DNA from 2 places in the Paraburkholderia sp. GW821-FHT02A12 genome. Region 1 is predicted to be linked to the other one. Evidence: riboswitches for the same ligand, from Rfam matches in the RefSeq annotation. Region 1 holds a riboswitch; the other holds the start of a gene.
The links. Region 1 has a riboswitch for thiamine pyrophosphate ahead of thiC (phosphomethylpyrimidine synthase ThiC). Riboswitches for the same ligand answer to the same signal wherever they lie in the genome.
Positions count from the first base shown of each region.

Region 1 (7,723 bases):
GTGCGGCAGCGCGTACAGCTCGGGCAAGGTCCAGACGCGCTGGCCGGTCACGAGGCCGCTCACCTTGAGCTTGTAGTCGGACGCATTGACCTCGGGCACTTCGTCGATGCCGTAATACGCGTTGAACGGGAACGGCCGCGTGATCTGCGCCTCCGTGTAGGTCGGCGCGAGCCGCTTCGGATCGAACAGCGCGGCTTGCGCGCGGTCGTTCAGGCGCGACACCATCATCAGAAATTTGTTGACCGATTCGTCGTCGGTCAGCGAGCAGCCGGTCAGCAGCGACAGACCGCCGAGCGTCAGAAGCCGTTTGCCGAACAGCCGCCGCGACGGCATCGCGAGTTCGCGTCGTGCGTCGATCAGGATCGATTCGCGGTCGAGTTTTTTAGCGGGTTGATTCATGATTCGATGTCCTTAAGCTTGACTCACCGTCCGCGCAACATCGCGAGGAGCGAGCGCGGCACGAGCGCCACCATCGTCAGGTGCACGACGATGAAGGCCGCCATCAGCGACATTGCGCAGAAGTGCACGATGCGCGCGTTGTCGTAACCGCCCATCAACTCGCGCAGCAGCGGGAACTGCACCGACTTCCAGATCGCGAGGCCCGACAGCACCAGCACGATCAGATCGCAGACGACGAACAGGTAAGCGAATTTCTGCACCGCGTTGTAGACGCGCAGGTCCGCGTGCGAGAGCTTGCCGGTGAGCGCCGCGACGAAGTCGTGCAGCACGGCGCGCGGCGAGAGCGGCAGGAACTTGCGCACGAAGCGTCCGCTGAGCAGATTCAGCGTGAGATACACAAGGCCGTTGAAGACCAGCAGCCACATCGCCGCGAAGTGCCATTGCAGCGCGCCGCCGAGCCAGCCGCCGAGGGTAATCGCGGGCGGAAAGGTGAAACCTGGAAAGACCGGCGAGGCGTCGTAGATGCGCCAGCCTGACAGCATCATCACGATGGCCGCCAGCGCGTTGAGCCAATGCGTGACGCGCACCCACACTGGATGAATCGTGCTGCTGAGCGGCGCCGCGGGCGGTGCGGCTTTGCTTAGCGTGTGAGGAGTAGCCATGAAAGTCTCCCGTGAATAGTGGCGCGGCGAGCGCGGCGCGATTGGTGCGATTGGTGCGATTGGTGCAATTGGTGCGATTGGCGCGATTGGTGCGATTGGTGCGATTGGTGCGATCAATGGCAGGCGGCCAGTTCGGCGACTTGCAGTACGTCGCCGGTCGCGGCGTTCTCGACGAAGGCGACTACGCCGAAGCTGTCGGCCGATGTGGCGGCGTTGACATCCGCGTCGTCGATACGGATGCCGCGATGGATTTGCGCGTTGCCGGCTATCAGCGGCACGGGGCCGATCCATTGCCGCACCACTCTTTCGTGATGCAGGGTTGCGCCGCTGTTTTCGCCGGCGCGCACTTGCGAGGTCAGCGCGTTTTGATAAACCGCGACATAAGCGTTTAGCGTGTTGGCCGAAGCGGGGGTTTGGGCGGCGAATTGCGCGTCGACGTCGAATGCGCCCTTCGCTTGTGGCTTCAGTTGCAGGGCGACGTTGGCTTGTGCCGGTTCGGCTACGAGTTTGCCGACGCGGCTCGCGAAGCTGTCGTGCTGCGACCAGCTGCGCAGCTCGCGGCCTGATATGAAGATTTCGGGCGTGTAGATTGTGTGGCCGCCGGCCAGGGTTTGCTGACGTTCGGTGAAACGATGCTGCGAGAAGCGGTCGCTCCAGCCCAGGCTGTTCCAATAGTCGACGTGTAGTGCCAATGGCACGATGCTTTGGGTGGCGCCGCTGTTTTTCCACTGACTCAGCCAGCTGTCGGCTGGAGGGCAGCTGTTGCAGCCTTCGCTGCTGTAGAGCTCCACTAGCGCTACGCGGTGAGATGGGCTGTGGGACGTGCACATGGCGGTGGCCGCTGTTGCCAGGCCGCTGGTGGCCAGCGTGGCCAACGCGATGGTGAACGCGATTACTCGCGTAAAGGGCCGGTTGGCTCGGCGGGTCAGTGCAGTTTGCATGGCGTGCTCCATCTGGATTTGCACGTTTGTCGAAGGTGGGGGCCGGTTATGACAACCGGTTGGAAATATTTTTTGGTTTTTTTGCACGCTCCGCGTGGGGGTTTTGCTTTTTTTCTTGGCTGGTGTTGGTCATTGTGCGCCTGTGGTGGTTTGTTTTGTTTGCCTGCGCGGCGCTCATTTTTGTTCGCCTACGGGGCTGGTCTTTGGTTGTTTTTTTGCCTTTGGCGGCGGCATTGTTCTGTGTGCCTGCGGCGGTGGTCTTTTCTTGATTTTTGCCTGCGCGGCGCTTCTTATGGCTGTTTGCCTACGGCGTTGGTCTTTCCTTGATTTTTTGCCTGCGCGGCGCTTCTTATGTCTGTTTGCCTACGGCGTTGGTCTTCCTTGATTTTTTGCCTGCGCGGCGCTTCTTATGTCTGTCTGCCTACGGCGTTGGTCTTTCCTTGTTCTGACTTCTTTGGCCTTTCCTTGATTTGGTATTGGTTTATTAGCTTTCCCCCTGTGCGGGGGAGCACCTACTTTTCTTTGCCGCCGCAAAGAAAAGTAGGCAAAAGAAAGCGGCTCAAACCGCCAATTCTGAAGCGGGCACCTCGGTCAACCACCGGTAGTGGAAACCTGCCGGACCACACCGTGGTTGGTTACCGCCAGTGACAAGGCCGTCATCCACCCCTTCTCGCGCTGCGCGCTCGCCGGCAAGGTCCATCCCAAACCTCCCGCTTCGTTTTGCGCGAGCAGGGGCCATCGGCTTCGCCTCGGCGAGGTGCAGATCTGGATTACCGAGCAGAACCTGGGCGTAACGGCGCGGCGCGCACGCGTGAAATGGCGAGCTACGCCCTGCGCAAAGCGCAGGCGCCAAACGTAGTGGGTGGTTGGATGAAGTACCTTTCCGGCGAGCGCGCAGCGCGAGAAGGGGCGGATGACTGCCTTGTCACCGGGGCGTGAAGGTGCACTGGCACAGATCAGGTGGCCTCCACTCCCCGTTGATGGCAGTGGTGCCCGCTTAGTACCTGCGGTGTGAAGCCGCTTTCTTTTGCCTACTTTTCTTTGCGGCCGGCAAAGAAAAGTAGGTGCTCCCCCGCACAGGGGGAAAGCTAATAGACCAATATCAAATCAAGGAAAGGCCAAAGAAGTCAGAACAACGAAAGGCACTGCCGTAGGAAAAAACACAACCAGAAAGCCCCGCGCAGGCAAAAAAAGAAAATCAATCGTAACTAACAATCACCGTCACCCGCGTCTCCTCGGCCACCACCGCCCTCTGCTTCGCAGATAGCGACAACGACAACACCCCCCCATCGCGGCCCACGCGATAATGCCCATCCCGCGCAGCGGCAAAAACACGCCCGGAGCCGTCGACAAACCGCGTAGCAACCGCATCATCACGCGCCGTCGCGCCGCCGTTCACCTGCAAGGCAACCTCAGCACCCGACGCCACCCCCGACGGTGCATTGAAAGTCACCGTCCCCGCTGAAGAAGCCACCCGCGCGAGCTGCGCGCCAGTCGCCCCGACACTCGCCCCCGCAGCCGACGCCGCCGAAATCTCGAACTGCGGCGCCACAATCGCTCCGGAGAAAGTGATCGTCCCGCCACTTGAAGCCGTCGCCATAGTCGGCGCAGCAGACATTGTCGCCATCACGGCCACCACGGTCAGCGCTCCGAATCGCCCTGTTCTCGTTTTCATCAGCACTTCTCCTTACGCCGTCTCAAATCGCATCGCGCTGTCAATGCGCCGCCAGCGCCCCAAGGGTCGCCCGGCGCCACCGGACAGCGACCTCTCGCCTACCAACGGGATAACGGCACGGGCCGCAACGCCCTTAAACCCATCGCAGCGAAAAACCCTCCACCGCGCCACCCGCGCCCGGCATCGAATAAAGAGGCGTCCCGCCCGTGCTAACATTCACCTTTCGATCGCGCCGTTTTCGCCTACATCCGGCGCTCATCCGAACCTCCCTTTATCTGCCGGCTATTCCGATGCGTTTTCCGATCTACCGTGCCTTCACCCGCTTGCGCCCCCGCCGCGCGACCGGTTGCGCACGCGCGAACGTATCGCCGCAGCGCGCCGGCCAGCCGACCCGAACGCTCCCGCTTCTCGCCGCCCGGCGCCCGATCTGAACGCTGCGCCCCTTCGCCGGAGCCACGTCGCCGGGCTCCGGGCCGATCTCATCCGCACGCTGTCCCCTTACATGCAGATCGAATTGGAGAACCCGTCATGAAAAAGACCAAAACCTGTTACCTGACCGAACTCGACGTCGCCCGTCTTGAAAAGCACGCCGCCGCACCCGGCGCCGACGCCAGGTTGCACGACATGCTCGGCGACGTGCTGGAACGCGCCGTCATCGTCGAGTCACGCGACATTCCGGCGAACGTCGTCACGATGAATTCACAAGCCACGCTAGTCGACGAAACCAGCGGCGAGCACATGACCTGGACGGTCGTCTACCCGCCCGACGCGGACTTCGCGCATGGCCGCCTGAACGTGTTTTCACCGGCCGGCCTCGCCTTGCTCGGCGCCAAACGCGGCGATCGCATCCGCTTCACGCCGCCAAGCGGCACGGAAAAAGTGCTGAAGCTCGAAAAGATTCTGTTTCAGCCCGAAGCCGCCGACGATTTCACGCGGTAAATCAATCAACCCGCGTCAACCAACCGGCGCGAACCCGAACGCGCTTTCGCGGCGCGCCGCTGTTGCACCGCATCATGTCTGACGACCCAATCAACTTAAGAATAGTGCACGGCTGAGCGGCGTTATATCCGCCATCCAAAATTTCTAGACGGGTTGCCAAGCAGCGTCCGGCCGGTGTATCGTGTGCGCTGCTAACGCGGGGGTCCTGCGTCGCACGGAGGTTGGAGGTCCGTGTTGCGTGGGTGAGAAATACCCTTTGAACCTGATCTGGATAATGCCAGCGCAGGGAAGCGTACGGAGTTCGCACCCAGCTCTACTGTTTCATCTCTCGCGAATTCCGACGACATTCATCTCGTCTCCTGCTTAGCGGCCCCACATTGCTTTGCATGGGACCAGAGTAAGACGCTAAAGCGTCAACTCCGGTCGACCGCAACGAATTGCATGGGACCAGAGTAAGACGCTAAAGCGTCAACTCCGGTCGACCGCAACGAATTGCATGGGACCAGAGTAAGACGCTAAAGCGTCAACTCTGGTCGACACAGGAGATATGCATGAACGCCAATCCGAAGTTCCTTTCCGCCGACGCCCACGTCGATGCCGCCGCTGTCGCCCCGCTGCCGAATTCCCGCAAGGTCTACGTGACCGGCTCGCGACTCGATATCCGCGTGCCGATGCGCGAAATCTCCCAGGCCGATACGCCGGATAGCTTCGGCGGCGAGCAGAATCCGCCGGTCTTCGTCTACGACACGTCGGGCCCCTACTCGGATCCGGACGCGAAGATCGACATCCGCGCGGGTCTGCCGGCGCTGCGTCAACGCTGGATCGAAGAACGCGGCGACACTGAAGCCCTCGACGGCCTCACGAGCCAGTACGGCCGCGAACGCGCCGCCGATCCGGCCACCGCCGAACTGCGCTTCCAGGGCTTGCACCGCACGCCGCGCCGCGCCGTCGCCGGCAAGAACGTCTCGCAGATGCACTACGCGAGGAAAGGCATCATCACGCCGGAAATGGAATACATCGCGATTCGCGAGAATCAGCAGCGCGCCGCATATCTGGAAAGCCTGCGTACGAGCGGTCCGAACGGCGAAAAACTCGCAGCGATGATGGGCCGTCAGCATCCGGGCCAGGCGTTCGGCGCAAGCGCGTTCGGTCCGAACGGCCTCACGGAAATCACGCCGGAATTCGTGCGTGAAGAAGTGGCCCGCGGCCGCGCGATCATCCCGAACAACATCAACCACCCGGAAAGCGAGCCGATGATCATCGGCCGCAACTTCCTCGTGAAGGTGAATGCGAACATCGGCAACTCGGCGGTGACGTCGTCGATCGGCGAAGAAGTCGACAAGATGACGTGGGCGATCCGCTGGGGCGGCGACACGGTGATGGATCTGTCCACCGGCAAGCACATCCACGAAACGCGCGAGTGGATCATCCGCAATTCACCGGTGCCGATCGGCACGGTGCCGATCTATCAGGCGCTGGAAAAGGTCAACGGCAAGGCGGAAGACCTGACGTGGGAAATCTTCCGCGACACGCTGATCGAACAGGCCGAACAAGGCGTCGACTACTTCACGATCCACGCGGGCGTGCGTCTGCAATACGTGCCGCTGACCGCGAAGCGCATGACCGGCATCGTCTCGCGCGGCGGCTCGATCATGGCGAAGTGGTGTCTCGCGCATCACAAGGAAAGCTTTCTGTACGAGCACTTCGAAGACATCTGCGAAATCATGAAGGCGTATGACGTAGCCTTTTCGCTGGGCGACGGCCTGCGCCCCGGTTCGATCTACGATGCGAACGATGAAGCGCAACTCGGCGAGTTGAAGACCCTCGGCGAACTCACGCAGATCGCATGGAAGCACGACGTGCAGACGATGATCGAAGGCCCTGGCCACGTGCCGATGCAACTGATCAAGGAAAACATGGACCTGCAGCTGGAATGGTGCGACGAAGCGCCGTTCTACACGCTGGGACCGCTGACCACCGATATCGCCCCCGGTTACGACCACATCACGTCGGGCATCGGCGCGGCGATGATCGGCTGGTTCGGCACGGCCATGCTCTGCTACGTCACGCCGAAGGAGCACCTCGGCTTGCCGAACAAGGACGACGTGAAGACCGGCATCATCACCTACAAGCTCGCCGCGCATGCGGCCGACCTGGCGAAGGGCCATCCGGGCGCGCAGGTGCGTGACAATGCGCTGTCGAAGGCGCGTTTCGAATTCCGTTGGGAAGACCAGTTCAACCTCGGTCTCGATCCGGACAAGGCACGCGAATTCCACGACGAAACGCTGCCGAAGGATTCGGCCAAGGTCGCGCACTTCTGTTCGATGTGCGGCCCGCACTTCTGCTCGATGAAAATCACCCAGGACGTGCGCGAATTCGCAGCGCAACAAGGCGTCTCCGACGACGAAGCGCTGAAGAAAGGCATGGAAGTGAAGTCGATCGAGTTCATGAAGAAAGGCGCCGAGATTTATCAGCGGCAATAAGGTTCGTAGGGCGGGCGCGTTTTGCGCGCCCGCTGCCGGGCCGCCTGAACTACCTGATCTGGAACTACTGCGTTGCAGCGTCGAAGCCCGCCCCTGGCGGGCTTTTGCGTTGCTGCAGCGTTTCTGCAGCGTTTCTGCGCGAGCGGGCACGCCGCATGCTGCTCCATCGGAAACATTTGATTACGAAACCGACAGTCCGCTGACAAGCGCACACATCTGGATACCGGCTGCGGCGATAAGATCAAATAAACGGACGGCGCAAGCGTGTCCTGTTCCGAATAACCACTGACCACTGGAGTAGGCATCATGAAATCGATCCGACAAATCGGTACGTTCGCGGCGATCGTCGCTGTCGTGGCGAGTCTTTCGGCGTGTGACGGCATGACTACGCGGCAACGCGATACCGCAATCGGCGCGGGTGTCGGCGGCGTGGCCGGTGCCGCGATCGGCGGCAATGCGCTATCGACTCTCGGCGGCGCAGCAGCCGGCGGCATTATCGGCAATCAGGTCGGCAAGTAAGCGACTCGAAGCGAGCCGCGCCCATAGCTGCGGCTCGCGAACGACCGGAAACGGCGGCACTTCAAGCACCGCGGCTTGATGCCGACCGCTTTTGAACACGCTGTG
Region 1 covers NZ_JBWKWA010000001.1:1,364,880-1,372,602, reverse strand. Annotated here, with positions in the region: gene AC07WT_RS06070 (molybdopterin-dependent oxidoreductase) at 1-399, opposite strand, end outside; gene AC07WT_RS06065 (cytochrome b/b6 domain-containing protein) at 423-1,061, opposite strand; gene AC07WT_RS06060 (DUF1223 domain-containing protein) at 1,175-2,002, opposite strand; gene AC07WT_RS06055 (hypothetical protein) at 2,029-2,271, shown strand; gene AC07WT_RS06050 (hypothetical protein) at 3,201-3,677, opposite strand; gene AC07WT_RS06045 (GreA/GreB family elongation factor) at 4,206-4,616, shown strand; TPP riboswitch at 4,805-4,923, shown strand; gene thiC (phosphomethylpyrimidine synthase ThiC) at 5,168-7,099, shown strand; gene AC07WT_RS06035 (YMGG-like glycine zipper-containing protein) at 7,406-7,618, shown strand.

Region 2 (7,723 bases), 2.8 Mb from region 1:
CCGGACGGTCGTCCTGCAATTTACGCTGCAGCGCCATACCGTGTTCGAGCACGGAAACCTTGAAACCGCGCCCTTGCAGATATCCGCTGACGAGCTCGCGTACGACGGGGTCGTCGTCGACGACCAGAATGGATTGGTTCATCCGGATCATCTTAGTGATCCGGGCGAGCGGCGCAAAGCGCGCAACGCTTTCGAATCCTTTCCCGTGTAAGAGAAAGCAAGCGGGCTGCTCAGCTTGCTTGCTCAGTTCACCTGCTCAGCTTATCTGCTCAGCTTACCTGCTCAATTCACCTGGGAAGTTTGAATGGTCTGCATCGGTTGCGGACTGAACGCGGTCTGATCGACCACCATCCGCTCGATCAAACCGTTGAGCTTGGTCGACGCGCTGGAGAAGCGATCGGTGTTGAGGCCGCCGGTCTGATAACGCGCGGTGACCAGAATGCGGCCGTGCTGGATCAGCGTCAGATCGATGATCGACAGGTACTGAATCGACTCGTCGCTGAACGAGCGGCGGCCGTAGTCGATCGCGGCGTTATAGACGAGCCGCGCTTCGCAGCCGGCCGGCGAGGTGCCCGGATTGTAGACGTCCGAACGAATGCCGCGCCGCTCGAGCGCGAGTTGCAGCGCCGGCACGAAATCGCCGACCGATACCGCCTGATTCACTTCGATGCAGACGTTATGCACTGACGCCGGCTGCCCGTTGACGAAGGTCGGCGACGAATAGTTCGCCGCGATCGCGTAGCCTGCCTGAATCACCGAACCGGTGGCATCGGCCGCCGAGATCAGCGTCCACGCGCAACCGTTCAGGCCGAAGGCGAGCAGGGCGGCGGCGGCAAGCCGGGCGCCAGGCCGCCGCAACATGGCCCATCCAGCCAGTGGGGCAGGCGTTGAAGCGAAAGCGCGCAAGCTCGGCGTGAAGGTCATGGCGCGGGGCGTCTCGCAACGGTGAACAAGGCGGCGGACAACGGCGATCGAACTCACGCTCAGCGCGTGACGCGCAGGCGCAATTCGTTTTGCCCTTGCACGCTGGCAGTGACGTTGACGCGCCGCTCGGCGGTGGTCACGATGAAATGCTGCCGCGTCGGCGTGTTGGCGTCGTGCACGACGTTCGGAAAGCAGGCGGCGATATCGGCGCCGAATTCTTCGAGCGGATCGTTGACGACGCCGTCGGCCTGCCAATGCGCGCGCCAGTGGCAATCGTACGAGTGGCTGTTCGCGCGGCAGTCGTCTGCGTTCGACAGCCACGGCAATTGCGCGGCGGGCTGCGTGTGCAATTGCTTGAAGTCGGGTGCGTCGACGATGTGTTTGAGCGCCGGGCAAACGTCTGCCGGCTCGCTCGGCTGGGAGGCTTGCGCAGCGTAAGCGGCGCTGGAGAGCAGCAGTGCTGCGCCGGGAGCGAGCGCGAGGCGCAGGATCAGAGGATGGGCGCGGCGATCGAATGACATGTGCGGGGAGTCCGGTAGCAGTGAATGGCGTGGCGGGCTGGACGTGGTTCGGCCCGCACGACAATCGTCGCTGCTACAGGGCATTTTCAAAGCGGGGAACAGCTCGCCCGCTTCGTAAATGCTTTCTAACTCTTCTCGCGTGTTTCCGGATCTTGCGGCGGGTTGCTTTGCGACATGCGATGGCCGCGCGCGTGGCCCGCGTTGGCGACCTGGGCGAGCCGTTGGCGCGCTTCGTTGTCGGCGCCGCGTGCATGCAGCATCAACGCCGTGCGCCGCGCGGCAATGCGTCGGGCCAGTGCCGCACCGATGCCCGAGCCGGCTCCGGTGATCAGCACGACGCGTTCGAATTCAGCGCCGCTCATGCCGCGACGGGTTCGTCAGAACGCTCGACGTCGAGCGTTTCCCCGTGGTAGGCCGCCAGCGATTCGCGATGCGCGACGCTGACGATCGCGGCCTTCGGCAGCCGCTCGGTGAACAGGTGATAAAGACGCGCTTCGTTTTCTGCGTCGAGCGCACTGGTCGCTTCGTCGAGGAACAGGTAGTCGGGCTTGTGCAGCAGCACGCGCGCAGCGGCCAAACGTTGTTGCTCGCCCGGCGACAGAATCCGCGTCCAGTGTCCCGATTCCTGCAAGCGGTCTGCGTACTCCGACAGATGACAGACGCGCAGCGCTTCACGGCATTCGTCGTCGGTATAGGTATCGGCAGGGGACGGGTAGGTGAGCGCCGCTTTCAGCGTGCCGATCGGCATGTAGCTGACTTGCGGGATGAACATCATGCGCGCGTTGACCGGCGCGTCGATCGAGCCGTCGCCGAACGGCCAGAGGCCCGCGAGCGCGCGCATCAGCGTGCTCTTGCCCGAGCCGGACGGACCGCGCACCAGCCAGCGCGAGCCCGGCTGAATCGCGATATCGCGAATGCGCGACAGCGGGTTGCCGTTCGGCAGCGCGAGTTTGAGGCCGTCGGTGGAGAGCTTGTCGTCGTCGACGAAATGCAGGTTGATGCCGCCATGCGCGGTAGCCGGCGACACTGATTCCTTCAGGCGCGGCGCGTGCACGACGCGCTTGAATTCACGCAACCGGTTCACGGTAGCGCGCCATTCGACCAGGGTGCCGTAACTGTTGATGAACCACGAAAACGAATCGCTGACGGTGCCAAATGCGCTCGAAATCTGCATCAGCACGCCGAACGTGAAGGCTCCCGCGAAGTAGCGCGGCGCGGCGACCACCAACGGAAAGATGATCGCGATCTGGCCATAGAAGCTCAGCACGAAGGTGAGCCGCTTGGTGTACTTCATCACCTGCCACCAGTTGCCGCGGATGCGGCCGAACAGCGTGTTCGCGTTCGTCTTCTCGGTTTCCATGCCGTTGTAGAAAGCGATCTGCTCGGCGTTTTCACGCAGACGGATCAGGCCGAAGCGGAAATCCGCCTCGACCTTCTGCGCCTGGTAATTGATCGACACGAGCGGATGGCCGACCTTCTGGATAATCAGCGAACCGGCCACCGCGTAGAGCGCCGCGGCCCACACCATGTAGCCCGGAATCTGAATCGGCATGCCGCCGAGCGAGACGGTCAGCGCGCCGGCCAGCGACCACAGGATCGTGATGAACGACACCAGCGTGACGACGGTGGACAGCAGATCGAGCGTCAGCGTCAGCGTGCTGGTGGCGAACGATTGCAGGTCGTCGCTGATCCGCTGGTCGGGGTTGTCGGCAAGACGGTCGCGTTCGATCCGGTAGAAGGCGCTGTCATGCAGCCATTCGTTCAGATAGCGCGTGGTCAGCCACTGGCGCCAGCGGAAGCCGAGCATCTGGCGCAGATAGCGGCCGTACACCGCGAGGATGATGAAGCCGAACGCGAGCCCCGAGAACACCATCAGCAGGTGCGGGAAATCGTGCACGTTCTTGGTTTGCAGCGCGTTGTAGAAGTCGGCGCTCCAGCGATTCAGGCGCACGTTGATCCACACGACGAGCAGATTCATCACGATGATCGCGACGAGCAGCCCCCACGCCGTTTTTCGTTCTTCGGAGACCCAGTAAGGCTTGATCAGGCTCCAGGCGGAGACTTTTTCGTCCGGCGGCAGCGCGGGGCTGGCAGAGGTATTCATTGTCATGAGCATCCTGATGGTAGTGCTGGCCCATTGCGGGCTGGCCCATCTCAGGCCGGCCCATGTGGAGCGGACCCGTATCGGGCTGACCCACGGCGGGTTTGCGGTGCATGCCCGGGCGTCGTGCTCGACGAACGCACGCCCGGGTGAGCGTTCGATTCTGGCTCGACCCCCTTAAGCGGAAATTAATTTCCGCCTTGGGGAGCCGCCTCGATGCCGCCTTCGCGCGGCCGACCAGGCAACTGATTGAGCTGCCATCTGAGCGGCCGACAGCGGCTGGCTGACCGCCTGACTGAGCGGTCTGCCAGGGCGTGCCGCCGACGCCAGGCTCCTGCGGCATCCGATCCCGGCATTGTGCCAGAGCGGCGTGTGCGGTCGTATTGATGAATCGATAGATGGTGCCGAATCAACCGCGGGCGATCGCACGTCCCGCTGGTTTGCGGGCGCTGAGCCTTTTATGGTCTAATGACCTTCGACGAAACAGGGGTGCTTCGCGCACGAGTTGCATGGATGTCCATGCAGCGGCGGCGAGGCTGAGAGAGACCCTTTGCACCCGATCCGGGTAATACCGGCGCGGGAAGTTTCCGGAAGCAGCCAGTCTTCCATTCCCCGCCGGGCGGCGTCCGTCATTGAGACGCGCGTGTTGTCCGGCCGGCCTTACCCGCCGGTTTCGTCCTGGGTACGTGCGCTTGTTGCCGTACGGAAAGGACTCGATGACCGCCTATTCTTCAGACATGAGTTTTGCTCTTCGCCACGCGAGCGTTTGCGTGCCGTTCTGCTTTAGCCTTGCTTGCCGTCGCTGTAATCGGGAGCGCGCACGATGAGCCGTCCTGCACAACCCGACTTCGCGGTACTCGGCGGCGGCCTGTGCGGGCGCCTCGTTGCGTGGCGCCTGGCCGGTGAGGGGCATCGCGTGGCGCTCTATGAGCGTGGCGACGCCACCGGTTCGCAGGCCGCCGCGTGGGTCGCCGCTGCGATGCTCGCGCCGCTTGCCGAGGCCGCCAGCGCCGAGTCGCTGATTACGCGGCTGGGCGCGAGTTCGCTCGAAACCTGGCCGCGCGTGCTGGCCGAGTTGCCCGAACCAGTTTTTTTCCAGCGCAACGGCACGCTGGTCGTATGGCATCACGCCGACCGCACCGAAGCGCCGTTGTTCGAACGCCGGGTGCGCGCGAATGCGCCCGCCGAGCTGCTCGACGGCGGCTTCGTGACGCTCGCCGGCGCACAGGTCGGCGCCGCTGAACCGGCGTTGGCGGGCCGCTTCAATCAGGGCTGGCTGCTGCCGCGCGAGGGGCAGCTGGATAACCGTCAGGTGTTATCCGCGTTGGCAGCGGGCCTCGCCGGGCGCGGCGTCGAAACGCACTGGAACACGCCCGTCGACGATCATGCGCTGCCGCCCGCGCGCGTCACGATCGATTGCCGCGGTCTTGGCGCGAAGGCGGTTCTGCCCACATTGCGCGGCATTCGCGGTGAAGTCGCGCGCGTGCATGCGCCCGGTATCAACCTGACGCGCCCGGTGCGCCTGCTGCATCCGCGCTATCCGCTCTATATCGCGCCGAAGCAGGACGATCTCTACGTGATCGGCGCGACCGAGGTGGAAGGCGAGGACATGTCGCCGGTCAGCGTGCGCTCGGCGCTCGAACTGCTGAGCGCGGCATTTTCCGTGCATCCCGGCTTCGGCGAGGCACGCATCCTCGAACTGAATTCGCAGTGCCGCCCGACTTTGCCGGACCACCGTCCGGCCTTGCTGTGGGACGGCGCGCAGACCTTGCGCGTGAACGGCCTGTACCGGCACGGCTACATGATCGTGCCCGAAGTCGCCGACGAAGCGGTGCGCTTCGCCGCGGCGCTGCTCGACGGCCGCATCGGCGATGCCGACGCCTTCGCCGACTGGCAACGCGCGGCGCGCTGGAGCGAGCTGTTTCAACTGGATTCCACGCGGGAGCCAGCATGAGCGTTGCGCGTTTTCTTGCACGCGCACGCGAGACCGCTGCCGCCATCGATTGAACCGTAATCGCACACCATGGACATTCATATCAACCAGAAGCCGTTGTCGCTGCCCGAAGGCGCGACCGTCGCCGATGCGCTCGCCGCGTACGGCGCGCGTCCGCCGTTCGCGGTCGCGCTGAACGGCGATTTCGTCGCGCGCACCCAGCATGTGGCGCGCGCGCTGCAGCCCGGCGACAAGCTCGATGTCGTGCAACCCGTGGCAGGCGGCTGAGCGCCGCCGCGCATGGCCGGAGACAAGGATTATGCAAATGACCTCCCCCCAGTCCGCCGACGCGCTCACGCTGTACGGCGAAACCTTCGCGAGCCGCGTGCTGCTCGGCACCTCGCGCTATCCGTCGCTGCAATCGCTGTCCGATTCGATCGACGCCGCGCACCCCGGCATGGTGACCGTCGCGCTGCGCCGGCAGATGAACGAGGGCGGCGCCGAAGCCGGCTTCTTCGATCTGCTCAAGCGCCACGGCGTGCCGCTGCTGCCGAATACGGCCGGCTGCCTGACCGTCGGCGAGGCGGTGACGACTGCGCACATGGCGCGCGAAATTTTCGAAACCGAGTGGATCAAGCTCGAACTGATCGGCGACGACTACACGTTGCAGCCCGATCCGGTCGGCCTGATCGAAGCGGCCGCGCAGCTCGTCAAGGACGGCTTCAAGGTCTTGCCGTATTGCACCGAGGATCTGGTGATCGGCCGCCGTCTGCTGGATGCGGGCTGCGAAGCGCTGATGCCGTGGGGCGCGCCGATCGGCACCGGCAAGGGCGTGATCAACCCGTACGGCCTGCGCGTGCTGCGCGAGCGGCTGCCGGATGTGCCGCTGATCGTCGACGCGGGGCTCGGCGTGCCGTCGCATGCCGCGCAGGTGATGGAGTGGGGTTTCGACGGTGTGCTGCTGAATACGGCGGTATCGCAGGCAACGCATCCTGACGCGATGGCGCGCGCCTTCGCACTGGGCGTCGAAGCGGGCCGCCAGGCCTTTCTGGCAGGGCCGATGGCCGAGCGCGAAAGCGCGCACGCGAGCACGCCGGTGGTCGGCATGCCGTTCTGGCATCAAGACGGGAGCGCCGCATGACGCAGACTTTGGCTTTGCAAGACCGCGACCTCTTCTGGCCGCCCGCCGACGAACTCACCGAAGCCGCCGAGCGCATCCGCGCCCGTCTGGGCGACTGGCCGCCGACGCATGCGCCGTGGCGCATCTGCCTGACCGCGCCGGACGAGCCGAACGGCGGCGATCTGATCATCGTCGCTGACGCGCAGCAGCATGGCGAACAGGTGGCGCGCTGGCTGGTGCAGGGGGCGGGCGTGATCGAAGCCGCCGAGAACCGCGCGACGCTGCATCTGGGCGGCGAGAAATACCGGCTGGAGGGCCATCTGGCGGAAGACTGGATCGCCGCGCTGGCCACGTTCCTGGACTGCGGTTTCGATCCGCACGACGCGCTGGTGCTGGCTCTGGCCTGGCGCGACGGCGACGAAACCCGCGCCGACGACGCCTTTCCGGCCGACCTCGCGCGCTTTCCGCGTATCGCCGGTTTGCCGGACGCGCCGGCGCAAGCCTTCGCGCGCTGCCCGGACCGGCTGGGTCTGTATCCGGTGCTGCCGACCGCGGAATGGGTCGAACGGGTAATGGGCTTCGGCGTGAAAACCGTTCAGCTGCGCCGCAAATCGGCCGAACCCGCCGATGAGCTGAAGCGCGAAATCGCCCGTTGCGTCGCCGTCGGCCGCGAGCACGGCGCCCAGGTTTTCATCAACGATCACTGGCAAGCCGCGCTGGAAGCGGGCGCCTATGGCGTCCACCTTGGCCAGGAAGACGTGCATACGGCTGATCTCGAGGCGCTGGCCTCCGCAGGCGTCCGGCTCGGTTTGTCCACTCACGGTTTCTACGAGATTCTGACCGCGCTGCATTTCCGGCCAAGCTATATTGCACTGGGCGCGGTGTTCCCCACCACCACCAAGGTCATGCCCACCGCGCCGCAGGGCCTGCGGCGCCTCGCGCGTTACGTGCGGCTGCTCGACGGCGTCGTGCCACTGGTGGCAATCGGCGGAATCGATCTGCAAGTGCTGCCGGACGTGCTGGCAACCGGCGTGGGCTGCGCAGCGGTGGTGCGGGCGGTGACGGAAGCGGCGGATCCCGCTGCCGCCGTTTCTGCGCTGCAACACGCGTTTACGCAATAATCG
Region 2 covers NZ_JBWKWA010000001.1:4,187,682-4,195,404, reverse strand. Annotated here, with positions in the region: gene AC07WT_RS19345 (response regulator) at 1-142, opposite strand, end outside; gene AC07WT_RS19340 (hypothetical protein) at 283-924, opposite strand; gene AC07WT_RS19335 (hypothetical protein) at 984-1,445, opposite strand; partial or broken gene AC07WT_RS19330 (SDR family NAD(P)-dependent oxidoreductase) at 1,628-1,807, opposite strand; gene AC07WT_RS19325 (ABC transporter ATP-binding protein/permease) at 1,804-3,555, opposite strand; TPP riboswitch at 4,022-4,146, shown strand; gene AC07WT_RS19320 (FAD-dependent oxidoreductase) at 4,370-5,500, shown strand; gene thiS (sulfur carrier protein ThiS) at 5,570-5,767, shown strand; gene AC07WT_RS19310 (thiazole synthase) at 5,805-6,620, shown strand; gene thiE (thiamine phosphate synthase) at 6,617-7,720, shown strand.
Region 2: linked by a shared signal. The riboswitch ahead of AC07WT_RS19320 (FAD-dependent oxidoreductase) and the one ahead of thiC (phosphomethylpyrimidine synthase ThiC) in region 1 are both predicted to bind thiamine pyrophosphate.